Regions from separate parts of the Alteromonas sp. RW2A1 genome, predicted to be linked through region 3. Evidence: predicted binding sites of a transcription regulator. Region 3 holds the regulator's gene; each other region holds the start of a gene.
The links. Region 3 encodes MetJ, which represses methionine synthesis genes. Its sites were predicted from a motif close to TAGACGTCTAGACGTCTA; they were not measured.
Positions count from the first base shown of each region.

Region 1: a site for MetJ is predicted at 3,138-3,155, ahead of metA (homoserine O-acetyltransferase MetA). Genes of this name have one in related genera too.
Region 2: a site for MetJ is predicted at 2,659-2,676, ahead of thrA (bifunctional aspartate kinase/homoserine dehydrogenase I). Genes of this name have one in related genera too.

Region 1 covers NZ_CP018031.1:2,172,777-2,178,278, reverse strand. Annotated here, with positions in the region: gene BM528_RS09835 (protein-glutamate methylesterase/protein-glutamine glutaminase) at 1-379, shown strand, start outside; gene BM528_RS09830 (ParA family protein) at 409-1,173, shown strand; gene BM528_RS09825 (chemotaxis protein CheW) at 1,180-2,025, shown strand; gene BM528_RS09820 (chemotaxis protein CheW) at 2,042-2,533, shown strand; gene BM528_RS09815 (DUF2802 domain-containing protein) at 2,605-3,039, shown strand; gene metA (homoserine O-acetyltransferase MetA) at 3,220-4,158, shown strand; gene BM528_RS18385 (homocysteine S-methyltransferase family protein) at 4,162-5,229, shown strand; gene metH (methionine synthase) at 5,239-5,502, shown strand, end outside.
Region 2 covers NZ_CP018031.1:3,241,471-3,246,972, forward strand. Annotated here, with positions in the region: gene thrA (bifunctional aspartate kinase/homoserine dehydrogenase I) at 21-2,486, opposite strand; gene BM528_RS14415 (LysR family transcriptional regulator) at 2,777-3,655, opposite strand; gene BM528_RS14420 (S-(hydroxymethyl)glutathione dehydrogenase/class III alcohol dehydrogenase) at 3,842-4,999, shown strand; gene BM528_RS14425 (hypothetical protein) at 5,187-5,502, shown strand, end outside.
Region 3 covers NZ_CP018031.1:3,742,069-3,747,570, forward strand. Annotated here, with positions in the region: gene priA (primosomal protein N') at 1-1,194, opposite strand, end outside; gene rpmE (50S ribosomal protein L31) at 1,481-1,693, shown strand; gene BM528_RS16505 (hypothetical protein) at 1,899-2,213, opposite strand; gene BM528_RS16510 (malic enzyme-like NAD(P)-binding protein) at 2,729-3,964, shown strand; gene metJ (met regulon transcriptional regulator MetJ) at 4,110-4,439, opposite strand; gene metF (methylenetetrahydrofolate reductase) at 4,600-5,490, shown strand.

The sequences.
Region 1 (5,502 bases), 1.6 Mb from region 3:
TCTCATGCCCGGTCAAGCTTATTTAGCGCCCGGCGGTAAGCAAATGCTAATAGAGACTGTTGGCGCCCAGAAAAAGATTTCAATTGTAGATGCAAGCATTGCAGATAAAGTAAATTACAAGCCTAGTGTCGATTTGACATTCAGTTCGTTAGAGAGAGCTTTCTCTGGAGATGTTTTAGGCATTATCTTAACGGGAATGGGCGCAGACGGTCGAGAGGGTTGCAGAAAGCTTAAAGAAAAGGGCGCTACAATTTGGGCCCAAGATCAAGACTCTTGCGTGGTGTACGGAATGCCCCAAGCGGTTGCTGTGGCAAATATCTCGACTCAAAATATAAATGTTGATGATATGAGCAGCTGTATTCTTACTGAAATGATGTAGTGAATGGATAGCCTAGTGGGTTTGTTGTCATGAAAGTGTGGACAGTCGCGAATCAAAAGGGTGGAGTAGGAAAAACAACCACCACGGTAAGCTTGGGCGGCTTGCTAGCGCAGCAAGGAAAGCGGGTACTGTTGATTGATACCGACCCCCACTCTTCGCTCAGTTATTATTTTGGCATAGATGCTGAGGCGCTAAGTCAATCTGTTTACGATATTTTTATCAAGTCCGGTAGTCTTACTGCCGATAACGTAATGGATTGCTTGTGCCCAACAAAGCTAGATAATCTTTATGTTTTACCGGCAACTATGGCCCTTGCCACTCTCGATAGAACCATGGGAAGCGAACAGGGTATGGGGTTGGTGCTGAAAAAAGCACTCGCCAAGGTCCATCATGAATTCGACGTTGCCATTATTGATTGCCCGCCCGTACTCGGTGTTCTAATGGTGAATGCTCTGGCTGCATGCGATAAGGTGATTGTACCCACGCAAACAGAATATTTAGCGCTAAAGGGGTTGGATAGGATGATCCGCACAATGGAAATAATGGGGCGTTCCCTAGGTAAATCCTTCGATACGTGCATTATTCCAACCATGTTCGATAAAAGAACAAATGCCGCTTTAGCATCGCGAAAGCGATTGATGAACGACTACGGTGAACGAGTTTGGCATGGTGTTATTCCGGTAGACACGCATTTTCGAGATGCGAGTTTGGTTCAATTACCAATATCAGCGGCGTATCCCAAAACCAGAGGCGTCGCAGCTTATGGAAAACTGCTCGAAGAGTTGGAGAAATAAATAGCAATGAGTAAGCAATCTCCATTTGCCCGTGAAGACGTTATGGAAGACTACCTAGATAGCCTGCTGAAAGAGCCCGCTGTATCCGTAGATATCAGTGCAAATCAGGTGGTGTCCGATAATGTGGAAGTGGATGATGCAACGGTAAGAGCTGCTAAACTTTTAGAGCAGGCATCACAGCATATCGCTGATGAACCTGTGGTCAAATGCGATGTGCCACTTTCGCAGAATGTTGAAATAATTGAGCCTGCGGTAGCGTCAGAAAAAAGCACTGCTGTAGAAGATGAGCTGAATATTGAAGAAGTGCAAATACGAGAAACTCGTGTTGAAGACGATATCACTCCAGCAGATGAAAACGCCGCACATGCGCAAACAAAAATTGCATTAAAGGATAGTCTAGATTTTCGCTTTCAAGCATTATTCTTTGAGGTGGCGGGTTTAACGCTTGCGGTTCCATTAACTACGCTTGGTGGTATCCACCAAATTGATAAAATTGCACCACTTTTTGGAAAACCAGACTGGTTTATGGGTGTAATGTTACACAGAGAGTCTAAACTGAATGTAGTAGACTCAGCGAAGTGGGTGATGCCAGAGAAATATAACGAGGCACTTGCTGAATCTCTCGACTATCGTTACCTAATCATGTTGGGAGAAAGTGCATGGGGGTTGGCTAGCGAAAAGCTGGTAAACACCGTTAATTTAACAAAAGATGATGTCAAATGGCGCGAATCTACAGGTAAACGTCCTTGGTTAGCAGGGATGGTTAAAGAAAAGATGTGTGCATTAATTGACGTTGAAGAATTAATATCTATGCTTAACAAAGGCTTAGGCAGCAACGACCAGACGCCATAGTACGGGAGCCAGGTTCATGAGCGATGAAAAAATGAAAAATAACGGTACGGACACCAACGATGAAGTCCTTCAATGGGTGACGTATCGCCTAGGTGATGAGACATACGGTATTAATGTTATGCAGGTACAAGAAGTCCTGCGTTATACCGAGATAGCACCGGTTCCGGGCGCGCCTGACTATGTCTTGGGTATTATCAATCTGCGTGGTAACGTGGTTACCGTTATTGATACGCGAGCGCGCTTTGGTTTACCGCCTACGGAAGTTACCGATAACACCAGAATTGTTATTATCGAGTCAGACGAGCAGGTGGTCGGCATACTGGTGGACAGCGTAGCAGAAGTGGTTTACTTGAAATCTTCTGAAATCGACAGTGCGCCTAACGTGGGCACTGAAGAAAGTGCTAAGTTCATTCAAGGTGTTAGTAATCGCGATGGCGAGCTTCTTATTCTTGTTGACTTGAACAAGTTACTAAGCGACGAAGAATGGGATGAACTAAGTAGTATTTAATTTAAAGCGAAGCTGACGCTGATTGCGTCAGCTTTTTCTTTGTATCTCTTCCTCAGTTAGGTGTGTAGCACATGGATTTGCAGCTTGCTGCTCCTTCTCTTGTCGAAATTATCATTGCTGTTGTCCTTCTTGGGCTTATTGCGGTTACTTGCGTGTTATATGCAAACTTACGCCGCACGGCTGGGTTGTTAAAAGAATTGCAGGGTAGCATGACAAGCGAACTTGCAGTGATGTCAACAAAAGTAACTGATGCGAATAACCAACAAACAGAAGCGCAGGCGAGAAGTTTGGTAATAAGCAAGCATTTACAACGCGTTGAAGAAAAGCAACAAGAGCTGGAAAGTCAGGTTCGCGACCTCAAATTTCAAGATCCTTCTTTAAAGTTATATCAGCGTGCTGCAGATTTAGTTAAAAAAGGTGCGAGTATAGAAGAAATCATAGAGTCTTGTGATATACCTCGTGCTGAAGCCGAAATGTTGGTAATGGTTCACAAGTCGCAAAAATAGTGAATATCACGAATATATGAGCCGTTAATTGCTCACCTTCAGTGCGCTAGCGGATAACTAATTTTTGTAGCACTCTCGGCAGGCACTCACTTTCTGTTTAGACGTCTAGACGTAAAGATGTTGACATATTCATAGTATTCGCCACAATACAGTCATCGCAATCTTCGACTGGAGTTAATTATGCCAATCCGTATTCCTGTGCAACTTCCTGCTCAGAATGTTTTACTGGGTGAAAATATATTCACCATGGATATGGATAGAGCATCAAGTCAGGAAATTCGCCCTCTTGAAGTTGGCATTCTTAATTTAATGCCAAACAAAATTGAGACTGAAGTGCAGCTGCTGCGCTTGCTGTCGAATACTCCCCTTCAAATCAATGTAGATTTTATTCGTATTGACAATCAGGCGCCCAAAAATACGCCGCAGTCGCACATGGATGCGTTTTATCACGAGTTTTCCAGTGTGGCGAACAAAAAATACGATGGTTTAATTGTAACTGGTGCCCCCCTTGCGCTACTCGACTATGAAGACGTGAAATACTGGGATAATATGACAACAATCCTAGAGTGGGCTCAGCGTCACGTTAATTCTACGCTTTACTTGTGCTGGGCTGCACATGCAGCAATGTATCATTTTTACGGTGTAACGCGGCAGCTGCGAGAAGAAAAGTTCTCAGGTGTTTATCAGCATAACGTCAACGACCCGAACAACGAATTACTCAGAGGGTTCGACCCAACATTTTCAGCGCCACATTCTCGCTATGGCCATATCGATACCTCACTGTATAACGGTGTAGAGGGGCTTAACGTTGTAGCCGAGTCGGATGAAGTTGGAGCCTATATTGTAGCGTCTGAAGACAAGCGAATGGTGTTTGTCACCGGACACCCTGAGTACGAAGCAGAGACGTTGAAAGATGAATATTTACGGGATCTGAACTCGGGTCAAAACCCGGCGATACCTAAAAATTATTTCACTGACAACGACCCAACCAAGTCGCCAATAGTTCAGTGGCGCTCTCATGGAAGTTTGTTATTTACAAATTGGTTAAACTATTACGTTTACCAAACTACACCTTACGATCTGAGTCAGTTAGCTGAAAAATCACAGCCAAAGAGGTAATGAGTGAAAAACGTTTTTGATTCAAATGCACAGGCAAGTTTAGCCGGTGCAGCAAAGGAAAGAATTTTAGTGCTTGATGGTGCTATGGGCACGATGATCCAACAGCATAAACTAGAAGAGGCTGATTACCGCGGTGAACAGTTTGCTAACTGGCATTGCGATGTTCAAGGTAATAACGATCTTCTTGTCCTCACTCAGCCTGATATTATTTATCAAATTCATTGTGATTATTTAGATGCAGGCGCTGACATTATCGAAACAAACACGTTTAACGCCACCACTATCGCTATGGCCGACTATGATATGCAGGCTACTTCTCGCGACATAAACGTGTCGGCAGCAAAGCTAGCTAAAAAGGCGGCAGCAGAATATACCGCTAAAACACCAAATAAACCTCGTTTTGTTGCTGGCGTGCTAGGGCCCACTAATCGCACGGCATCGATTTCTCCTGATGTTAATGACCCCGGGAAACGCAATGTTACCTTCGATGAATTGGTGGAGGCTTACAGTGAATCAACAGAAGCGCTAATTGAGGGCGGAGCCGACCTCATTATGCTGGAAACTATTTTCGATACATTAAATGCAAAAGCAGCGGCGTTTGCGGTTGAGCAAACATTTGAAAAAGTAGGCGTTACCTTACCAGTCATGGTATCGGGCACAATTACCGATGCCTCCGGTCGCACGCTTTCTGGCCAAACAGCGGAAGCGTTTTATTATTCGATGCGTCATGTTAACCCGTTTTCTTTCGGCCTTAATTGCGCACTGGGTCCAGACTTGCTCCGTCAGTATGTTGACGAAGTAGCGGCTATCGCCGAATGCTTTATTTCTGCCCACCCTAATGCAGGGTTACCAAACGAGTTCGGAGAATATGATATGGAAGGGCCTGAAATGGCCACACATATCAAAGAATGGGCTGAGTCAGGGCTGGTTAATATTGTGGGGGGGTGCTGTGGTAGCACGCCCGATCATATTCGGGATATTGCAGAGGCAGTAGCAGACATTAAACCTCGAGTAGTACCAGCTTTTGAACCAAAAATGCGTCTGTCAGGCCTAGAGCCGTTTGTACACTAGGAGGGCAATATGAGCGCAGGATTTTCTACATTTATTAATATTGGTGAGCGAACGAACGTTACCGGTTCAGCTCGCTTTAAACGGCTTATATTAGAAGGCGATTATGAAGCTGCCTTAGACGTTGCACGCCAGCAAGTCGAGAGCGGGGCACAAATAATAGATATCAACATGGACGAGGCCATGCTTGATTCTAAGCAGGCAATGGTGACGTTTTTAAATCTTATTGCGTCTGAGCCTGATATTAGTCGTGTACCTATTATGATTGACTCTTCA
Region 2 (5,502 bases), 500 kb from region 3:
TAAATGCTTCGTTTAAACACTCAGTAAGCCATTTGTTTCCACGGCATAGTGCGCAGAATATCTGCAAACACACCTGCGGCAGTTACTGTACCGCCAGCGCCATAGCCGCGTATTACATAGGGAATAGGATTATAGTAATCGCTGTTAATAGCGAGCGCGTTCTCACCGTCTTTTACTTGTGAAAGCGGGTTGCTTGCAGGTACAGCTTGAATACTTACCTTACATTTCCCATCTTCGATACTGCCAATGTAGCGCAATACCTTCCCTTCAGACTTAGCACTTTCAACGCGCTTAGCAAATTCGCTGTCTAGCTCTGGCAGTTGAGCCATGAACTCATCAACTGAGCAGGATTCTGCGAAGCCAGATGGCAGCACCGACTCTATTTCTATATCACTTAGTTCAAGTGCCAAATCGGCCTCACGGGCCATTATTAATAACTTACGCGCCACATCCATTCCACTTAGGTCATCTCTTGGGTCTGGTTCAGTGAAGCCGTTTTTCTTCGCTGTTTCTGTCGCTTGAGACAGCGTCATCCCTTCTTCTAGCTTACCGAAAACATAAGAAAGGCTACCTGACAATATGCCCTCGAATCTGTGTAATACGTCGCCCGCACTAAATAATTTTTGCAGGTTATCAATAACTGGCAAGCCTGCGCCTACCGTTGTTTCATAAAGATATTGACGGTTTGTTGCTTGTGCCGTTTTACGAAGTTTGCGGTAGTATTCCATTGCTGATGTGTTGGCCTTTTTATTCGGCGTAACAACGTGGAATCCGCTTTCCATCATATCTACGTATTGGTTAGCTATGGCTTCATGACTAGTGCAGTCAACAATAACTGGGTTTACCAGACTATTGTCATTCACAAATTGATAGAGACGCTCAACACTTAAACCTTCGCCAGCAGCTTCTAATGCCGCTTTCCAGTCGCTGCTCAAATCAATACCCTGACTGTTGAGCAGCAGCTTGCGGCTGTTTGCCATGCCGTAAACACGAAGCTGCACGTTTCGCGCTAATAAAGCTGGCTGCTGCTTGGCAATTTGCGCCAACAACTCACTGCCTACATTTCCGCATCCTACAAGAAAGACGTCAATGGTATGTCTGTCTGAGAAGAAATTTTGATGAATAACTTTCACCGCTTTTTTCGCCCGTTTGCTTTCTATAACCGTAGAAATAGAGCGCTCTGAAGACCCCTGTGCTATTGCTACGTTATTCACTCTCGCCTGAGCTAAAGAGTTAAAGAAACGCGCTGCAAGCCCTTTGGTTTGGCGCATGCCATCACCCACAAGCGTAACTATGGCTAAGTCGTGACGTACTTCAATAGGGTCAAGCAACTGATTTTGTAACTCTAGTGCAAACGCGTCTTCTAATAAATTTAGCGCTTTGTTGGCGTCTTTGCTTTGAATACAAAAACTAATTGAGTACTCAGACGACGACTGCGTGATTAAACTAATAGATATGTTGGCATTCGACATCACTTCGAATACGCGACTTGCCATACCCACCATTCCTTTTAAACCGGGGCCTGCAACGTTGAACATGGTGACGTTATCAAGCTGAGATATCCCTTTCACCGATGTCCATTTTTCACTTTTCTCATTGCTGATTAAGGTGCCAGGAGCAGCAGGATTTAGCGTATTGCGAATAAGGCATGGTATATGGTGCTGAGCAATAGGGCCTATTGTTTTAGGGTGCAGCACTTTTGCGCCGAAGTAGGAAAGCTCCATGGCTTCCTGATACGTAAGCTTGTCGAGTAAAACTGCGCCCTCAACTTGGTTAGGATCAGCATTGTAGACGCCATCTACGTCAGTCCAAATTTCACAGCAGCTTGCATCGATACACGCAGCCAAAATAGCGGCTGAATAGTCTGAGCCGTTGCGACCCAAGGTTACTTTCTGGCCTTCTTCATTCGCCGCAACAAACCCAGGCATGATTAAAAATTCACTGCCATCAACTGGAACATCGGTAAATCTTGCTTTACTCAATGCTACGTCGGCAATACTGTCTAGATACTCACCGTCAGCAAGAATGTAGGTTACTGGGTCGATAATGCGATTTTTTACACCTTTGGCAGAAAGTATGGCACTGAATAGCGTCACAGAGATGTACTCGCCAATACTCAATATGCCCGCTGCTACATTGTCAGGTGCAACACCAAGTAGATTGATGCCCTGCAAATGTTTTTTCAATACTGCTAAATGGCTGTCAATAAACGCAATAACGCTGTTGTATTCAAAGCCATCTAACTCTTCATTTAAACTATTCGCGATACCGGTTACTGTCGCGTTTAACTTATCGAGTAATGGCTGAAAGTCTTCACCCGCTGCTGCTTGTTCGCACAATAGAGAAAGTGCGTTGGTTACGCCTTTGGGGGCCGAGAGAACTACGGCAGCACCGTCGGTTTGGTGAGTGTCCATGCTAATCTCTGTAACCCGCAAATAACGCGGTGCATCGGCAAGAGAAGACCCTCCAAACTTTAAGACTTTCATATGCTACTCCTTAAGGTTGCGCATGCTAAAACGTGTAAAAAAAAGCCCGCTCTGTTTGAGGCGGGCTTTCGTTGTCTTTTGCGTATTTGCACTAGTCACCGACCGCCCTATTTAAGGTGGTAATAAACATCATGGTGGTGCGAATCGCTAGAATCTTTTTCATAGCTTCAATTTGCCGTATAGACGTCTATCTGTCAACCGCAGTTTTCACCACACTGTATTTCAGTTTGTGCAACACTTAAGTGAAATCATTTCCTTTTTAGGTATAAAACATGAATTTTTGCCATGCCTTATCTGTCGTCTGTCAGGTTTTCCGACAAAAAATCAACAAGTAATCGAATTTTGGGTGCCACATTGCGATTAGAAGGAAATACCGTCCATATGGCCTCTTGCTTGTCTTTGTAATCTGGTAAGACCTCCACAAGCTGTCCTTGTGCAATGGAATCTCTGACATAAAAACCAGGTAATTGCGTAAGTCCTAGTCCGTTAATTGCCGCAGCCTTTAGGGCGTTTCCACTGTTATATCGTACTCTGCCGCTAACACTAACGGTTTGAACATCATTGTTGATTAAAAAGCGCCAGTAAGGCTGAGAGCCAACAAGTAAACTGTGCTGTTTTAAATCTTCGAGTGACGTGGGTATTGAATTATTTTGAAGGTATTCACGGCTGCCACACACATAAAGTTGACGGGTAGCCAGTCTTTTTGCGATGAGCGAAGAATCCTCCAGTTTCCCAATACGTATTGCCAAATCTAAGCCTTGCTCCACAATATCTAATGTATCGTTTGAAAATGCGCACTGTATGCTTATGCCAGAATACGTTTCAAGAAAGCGATTGAGCAAAGGCGCGATAAACGCTTCACCGAAGGCGACAGGAGCGGTTAGCTTTATTAGTCCTTGTGGCGATTGCTGTAATGCGCTTACAGACAGTTGCGCGTTTTCTAACACAGATAGCGCAGGGTTTGTTTGTTCAAAGTACAGCTTTCCCGCCTCTGTTAGAGAGACATTACGCGTGGTGCGATGAAGCAACTTCACCCCTAAACGCTTTTCTAAGGTCGCTACTTTTCTACTCACCTGTGCCACCGAGGTGTCCAATCTATTGGCGGCACCAGTAAAGTTGCCTACGCTAGCCACGCTACAAAACTCAACAATACCGTCTAAATTTTTCATTTCTCTCCTACGTTCGCCACCTGCACCCTATGCGCAAAAATACGCCCTAAAGTAGTAATGATAGGTTTATTATTACAAATATGAAATAGTGATTTACTAAATCTGTATATATCTGTGTGGCTTCCTCTCCTATACTTGCTCTACTAGCACGAACATCAACCCACCCGTAATGATAGGAGTAACAGTATGAGCTCGTTCAAAGATTCATTAAGCGAAGGTCAAACCCATATTAAATCGAAAGCCGCGGTAGCATGGGGACCCGGCGAACCGCTTAAGATGGAAGAAATAGATGTTGAGTTGCCGAAGAAAGGCGAAGTTTTAGTTCGCATCAAGGCAACCGGCGTTTGTCATACCGATGCATTTACGCTTTCTGGCGAAGATCCTGAAGGTGTATTTCCTTCAGTTCTCGGTCACGAAGGCGGTGGTGTAGTAGAAATGGTTGGCGAGGGCGTAACTAGCGTCGAGGTTGGCGATCATGTTATCCCACTATACACAGCGGAATGCGGAGAGTGTAAGTTTTGTACTTCGGGCAAAACAAACCTATGCCAAGCAGTGCGAGCTACTCAAGGAAAAGGGCTAATGCCAGACGGCACAAGTCGCTTTTCTAAAGACGGCGAGCCTATCTATCATTACATGGGTTGCTCTACTTTTTCTGAGTTTACTGTTTTACCCGAAATTTCACTGGCTAAAGTAAACAAAACTGCACCTCTTGAAGAAGTTTGCTTGTTAGGTTGCGGCGTTACCACCGGCATGGGTGCAGTATTGAATACGGCGAAGGTGCAAGAAGGCGATACCGTCGCTATTTTCGGTCTAGGCGGCATTGGCTTATCTGCAATAATTGGTGCACGAATGGCTGGCGCAAAGCGCATTATTGGTATCGATATAAACGAAAGCAAGTTTGAACTAGCGAAACAGCTAGGGGCAACAGATTTAATCAATCCCAAAGATTACGACAAGCCCATTCAAGACGTTATTGTGGAACTCACCGATGGTGGTGTTGATTACTCATTTGAGTGTATAGGTAATGTAGATGTCATGCGCTCTGCTCTTGAGTGCTGTCATAAAGGTTGGGGAGAGTCGGTTATTATTGGTGTAGCAGGTGCTGGCCAAGAAATCTCTACTCGCCCATTCCAGTTAGTCACAGGACGGGTATGGCGCGGTTCTGCTTTTGGTGGCGTGAAGGGTCGCTCTCAGCTGCCAGGTATTGTAGAGCAGTATTTAAACGGTGAATTTGGCCTGCAAGAGTTTATTACCCACACCATGGGCCTCGACGAAATCAATGACGCGTTCGACCTCATGCATAAAGGCGAAAGCATTCGCTCTGTTGTACACATGGATAAATAGCGGCGCTCTCCAATAGAAGCCGCAACTAGTTTCAAGTAGACAATCTAGCAAAAAATATAGTAAGACAGCCCGCCAAGTAAACGTGACGGGCTGTTTTGCTTTAGCACTCAGAAAAACTTGTTAGTTCTTTATAATGCGATAGTGTTAATGGGGTACCTGCGTATGTATTAACCCTTAAGGTCGCTCTATGAATTCATTTGCATTAAGAAAAACTCCGTCACGACGTTTATTAAAATCTTCTCTTTTGGCAACCACATTATTTGTCGTTAACTTTTCTGTTATCGCAGTCTCTCAAGAGCCAGGGAAAGAAACCTCAAACGAGCAGAAGCTAAGCGCTCAAAAGATAGATAGCCTAGCCTCTCTTACCAACCTCCAAACCAATAACGACTTTATGTACTCATCGGGTTTGCCTGCAAAAACACATTTGTCTCTGTTGAAAAATCAGGGGGTCTCTCACGTTGTAGACCTTATCCCTGGCGATCGCTCTCAAGAAATTGTAAGTG
Region 3 (5,502 bases):
GGGCTGCTCTCTAGCATCAAGTACATGAAGCTGCGTATGCTGGGCTCCACCCGCTCTGCGCGTTAAATGCAAATGCGCATAGCGTCCACTAAGGGCATTATTCAAGCTTTCTAATGCTGGAGTAGCGCTGCCTAACAGCAAAGGAATACTGTGCTGTTTTGCCCGCATCGCCGCTAGATCTCGCGCGTGATAACGAAGACCATCTTGTTGTTTGAACGATTCATCATGCTCTTCATCAACAATTATCATACCGGGCGTTTTGAGCGGCGTAAAAATAGCAGAGCGCGTGCCAATAATTATGCCCAGCTCTCCGGCTCTGGCGCGTTGCCATACTCGCAGGCGCGCCTTGTCGGAAAGCTGGGAATGCAGAACGCCTACATCAATATTAAAACGCTTTTCAAATCGAGATACAGTTTGCGGAGTGAGCCCAATTTCTGGTACCAAAATGAGAATTTGCTTACCCGCGGACAATAGTGGCTCTATTGCTTGTAAATAGACTTCTGTTTTTCCACTGCCCGTTACGCCCTCTAGCAGACTTATTGCAAAGTTACCCTGCTGGCGATTAAGCGCCGCTATGGCGACAGATTGCTCGGTATCTGGCGTGGGCTTTTGCGCTACCTTCATTGTTGATAGCCAGCCCTTTGGTATTAGTTCAGGTACAACTTCAACTATTTCCGCCAGCGATTTATCGATAACGGCCTTAACTGCCGGTGCGCCATATAACTTTCTGCTTTGCTGGGCCGACAAACTCGATGTTTGCAATGCCTCAAAAAAGGCTTTTTGCTTGGGTGCTCTGGATAATGTATTTGATTGTGATTGCTCGCCAACAGGCGTGAGCCTTACTCTTTCTTCAGGAACTAGCTGAGCTTTTTCTCCCTTCCTTAATAGCACCGGCAACATAGCGTGCAGCACTTCGCCCGGCGCATGATGGTAGTATTGCCACAACCATTGTGCCATTTTGAGTAGAACTGCATCGACGATGGGATACTCGTCAATGACCGCTTCTACTGATTTTAACTTTTTGACGTTTTCTATCTCGTGGCTATCTTCATCTATTACATCAATAACCACGCCCACCAGTTTTCGCGGACCAAATGGCACCTGCACCCTTACTCCTGCTTCTAGTGGAGTAGAATGGGTATAGGTAAATAATTGTCGCAGCGGTACTGGTACTGCAACAGATAGGTAAGCCATTTTAGAGCAGGTCTCCGTCGTCAAATGTGAAAAGCTGAATATTAGCAAAAAAGGAAAAGTGCCATGTGTTGGTATTTAAACACAATAATCACGTTGATAATAAAGCCATTGTACTTTTGCTCACTTATCCAGCACAAAGACCTTGATCCAAGCCTCGGCTTCCTTTATTATCCGGCGCTCTTTTGCGATGGGCTGTAAATTTGCTGCCTGTCATTCGAATATTAAGTTACGTATGGTGTTTAGCTTCGGGCTGAATAGCGATACGGCCTTATGATGAGGTAATCCCATGAAACAAGGTATCCACCCAGAATACGCTGAAATTAAAGCAACATGTTCTTGCGGTAACGTAATGAATGTTCGTTCTACAATGGGTAAAGATATTAACCTAGACGTATGTTCTTCTTGTCACCCTTTCTACACTGGTAAGCAACGTAACGTTGATACTGGTGGCCGTGTTGATCGCTTCAAGAAGCGTTTTGGTGCACTTAGCAAGAAGTAGGTTCAACACGTTTGAACGTGACGAACAAGAAAAGCGCCTTTGGGCGCTTTTTTATTGTCTTTTGTTTATCTCAAAGCGTTTTATACTTTCTTCTCAACTACTTACACCTGAACTCACCCCAAACGTTTCTAGTATTTGAGGCTGAGCACAAGAACTATTTGCACGTATCAATCAAACAAAAATAGAAATACTGGGTAGTGGTGTACTAATGGTACAAGGGTTTTGATAAGTGCTTTTCCCAATCTCCTTGGCTTTGTTTATCGCATGCTTCTTCACTATCAAATCGTATTGAATTGGGTGTAGATTTTATGCTCTCTAAGGCTATGGTTACTTGCGTAATAAACGCCTCATCCCAGCCATCCGACAATGCATTATTGCGCTGACGCTCAGTGGTGAAAACAGCTACAACATCAGGCGAACGCCAATGTCCTTGGTGTGTGAGCCATATAAACCCATTGCCCTGGGTTTTGAAGGCTTCGCAAACATTAGTGAGTTCGTTAATTAATTTGCGCTCAGTCACTCTACTTCTCCTCTTATTGCGCACCTGGTGCCTAGCTTATACCATTAATCCGCATAGATAATTGCCTTAACTGTTTGTTGACGAGATTTCTGTTATTTAGATTTCTGTTATTTAGATTTTTGCACAGCGGCAAAATTAAAATAGTAAAAGCATATGGAAATCAGGTCCGGCATAAAAATTATGAATGACAAATATAGTGTTTACTTACTGGTCTAACAAGTTGTAGTCACCTACATTTATAATATAGAAACACATGAAATCACCGGTGGAAATTCTGATCAGATATGTACACCGTTATTGCCTGTGTTAGGGTAAATGATACTTGCTCCGTTTACACCAACACGGGCAGTTGTTATCCAGGGCATGACCTAATTCCGGCGAACAGATAATACTAAAAACATAAAGCTGTTCGGCGATGACATTGGCTAACGTAAATTAAAAATATGGTTACATTGTCGCTAACCTCAAACTAGGCTGCGACACCAAAAACCCTACACTCAAGGAAACCATTTCACATGTCAGATTTTAGACAACGCGCGCTCGATTATCACGCTAAACCAACTCCAGGGAAAATACGGGTAGAACTATCAACGCCAGCAGATAGTGTTGATGACTTAGCCCTTGCCTACAGTCCTGGTGTCGCAGAGCCGGTAAGAGAGATAGCGGAAGACCCAGATAACGCCTATAAATATACGGCAAAAGGTAACATGGTAGCGGTAATTAGTAACGGTACTGCCATATTGGGTTTAGGTAATCTTGGCCCATTAGCATCAAAGCCAGTGATGGAAGGTAAAGCTTTGCTGTTCAAGCGCTTTGCCGGTATTGACGCTATTGATATAGAGGTAAAGCACCGCACTACTGAAGAGTTCATTAATACTGTCGCCAATATTGCAGATACATTCGGCGGTATAAACTTAGAAGATATAAAAGCCCCTGAATGCTTTGAAATAGAGCAAGAGCTTATTAAGCGATGCAAAATTCCCGTGTTTCATGACGACCAACACGGCACAGCAATAGTGACGGCTGCGGGTATGCTAAACGCATTAGAGATTCAGGGAAAAAATATCGAAAATGCAAAAATTGTGTGCCTTGGCGCTGGCGCCGCAGCAGTAGCATGTATGGAACTATTGATAAAGTGCGGTGCTCAGCGTGAGCGTATTTACATGCTTGATAGAAAGGGGGTAATTCATACCCGCCGCGATGACTTAACCGAACACAAATCATTGTTTGCCAACAATACAGACAAACGTACCTTAGAAGATGTAATGCGCGGAGCAGATATTTTTGTAGGCGTGTCTGGCCCTGATCTTTTACCTCCGGAAACTCTAGCGCTAATGGCTGATAACCCTATTGTGTTCGCTTGCTCGAACCCGGATCCAGAAATCAGACCCGATCTTGCTCATGAAGTACGTGATGATTTAATCATGGCAACTGGCCGTTCCGATTACCCAAATCAAGTTAACAACGTACTGTGCTTTCCGTTTATTTTTCGCGGAGCATTAGATGTGAGAGCAAGCGCAATAAACGACGAAATGAAAGTGGCTGCTGTAGAAGCAATTCGCGCCATTACAAAAGAAGAAGTTCCGCCTGAAGTACTAGCAGCAAGCAACAGCAAAAACCTTAGCTTTGGCAAAGATTATATCATTCCTAAGCCTATGGACCCTCGACTTTGCGATCGCATAGCCAGTGCAGTAGCAAAAGCAGCTATTGAATCTGGTGTTGCGGGAATTTCGAAACCATCAGAAGAATAACCGAGAGTAAATTTATTAAATACTCTCGATGATAACGCCGCCCCGTTGTAAAGTTATACCGTTTGATGTGTCACTGGGTATTACTTTACAGGTATTACTTTAAAACAGGGCGACGTTTTTTATTACGTGTGAAAAGTGTTGAAAATTACTCTTCGGTGGGCTCATTTTCAAAGCTAGGATCAATGCCCATTTCTTCCATAATTCTTCTAGCTTCGGCAGGTACTCTATTAGCGTTATCTTTTCGAAGGTCATCATCGTTGGGGAGCGGTTGACCTGTAAACGCGTGTAAAAACGCTTCGCAGAGTAATTCTGAGTTAGTGGCGTGCCGCAAATTATTAATTTGACGACGGGTACGTTCATCCGTTAACGCTTTCAACACATTAATGGGTATAGAAACAGTGACTTTTTTTACCTGTTCGCTTTTTTTACCGTGCTCTGCGTAGGGGTGTATATACTTACCATTCCATTCTGCCATTGTACTAACTCGGTTTTATTTTAGTTGTGTTATAACGTGAAATTCTAAACAAGTTCACGAAAAGGTCAATTGAGCAGTGTAAACCTCTTGACGTCTAGACATATATTCTTTAATTTAGCCGTCTAAACGTCTATAAAAAGCTTATCAGAGAGAATTATACATGGTTTCTTACGCACAAGGCATTGATGCACTCAACCAGTCCTTATCGGAGCTGCGTGACATTGACGTCTCTTTTGAGTTTTTTCCTCCTAAAACGGAAGCCATGGAGCAAACATTATGGAAATCGGTAGAGCGGTTAGCGCCTCTCAAACCGAGTTACATGTCGGTTACCTATGGTGCAAACAGCGGCGAGCGCGATAGAACCCACGATGTAGTAAAGCGAATTCAACAACAAACCGGGGTTTCTGCGGTTCCTCATTTAACTTGCGTTGATGCAAGCAGAGAAGAGCTTAAACAAATTGCGCAAGACTACTGGGATTCAGGTATTCGTCGCATTGTAGCGTTACGTGGGGACCTTCCTGCAGGTGTTGACACAACAGAGATGTATGCCTCTGACCTAGTGGCATTATTAAAAGATGTAGCCGACTTCGATATTTCTGTTGCTGCCTATCCCGAAAAACACCCAGAAGCTCCAAATGCGCAATTTGACCTTCTCAATTTGAAGCGTAAAGCAGAAGCAGGAGCTACAGAGGCTATTTCTCAGTTCTTCTTCGACACCAGTGTATTTTTGCGTTTTAGAGATCGCGCTGCCGCAGCAGGTGTTGATTTGGATTTAGTACCGGGCATTTTACCTGTGACAAATTATCAAACCCTGGTTAAATTTGCAGGCTTTACGAATGTTCACGTGCCTGGATGGCTTCACAAAATGTTCGACGGGCTAGACGCCGACGACCAGGCCACCCGCAACCTCATTGGAGCCAATATCGCTATGGATCAAGTTAAGGTATTAGCCAAAGAAGGCGTAAAGCATTTCCATTTTTATACCCTTAACCGAAGCGAACTGAGCTACGCTATTTGTCACATGTTAGGTGTGCGAGGCGACAATAAATAACCTTTGCTCATA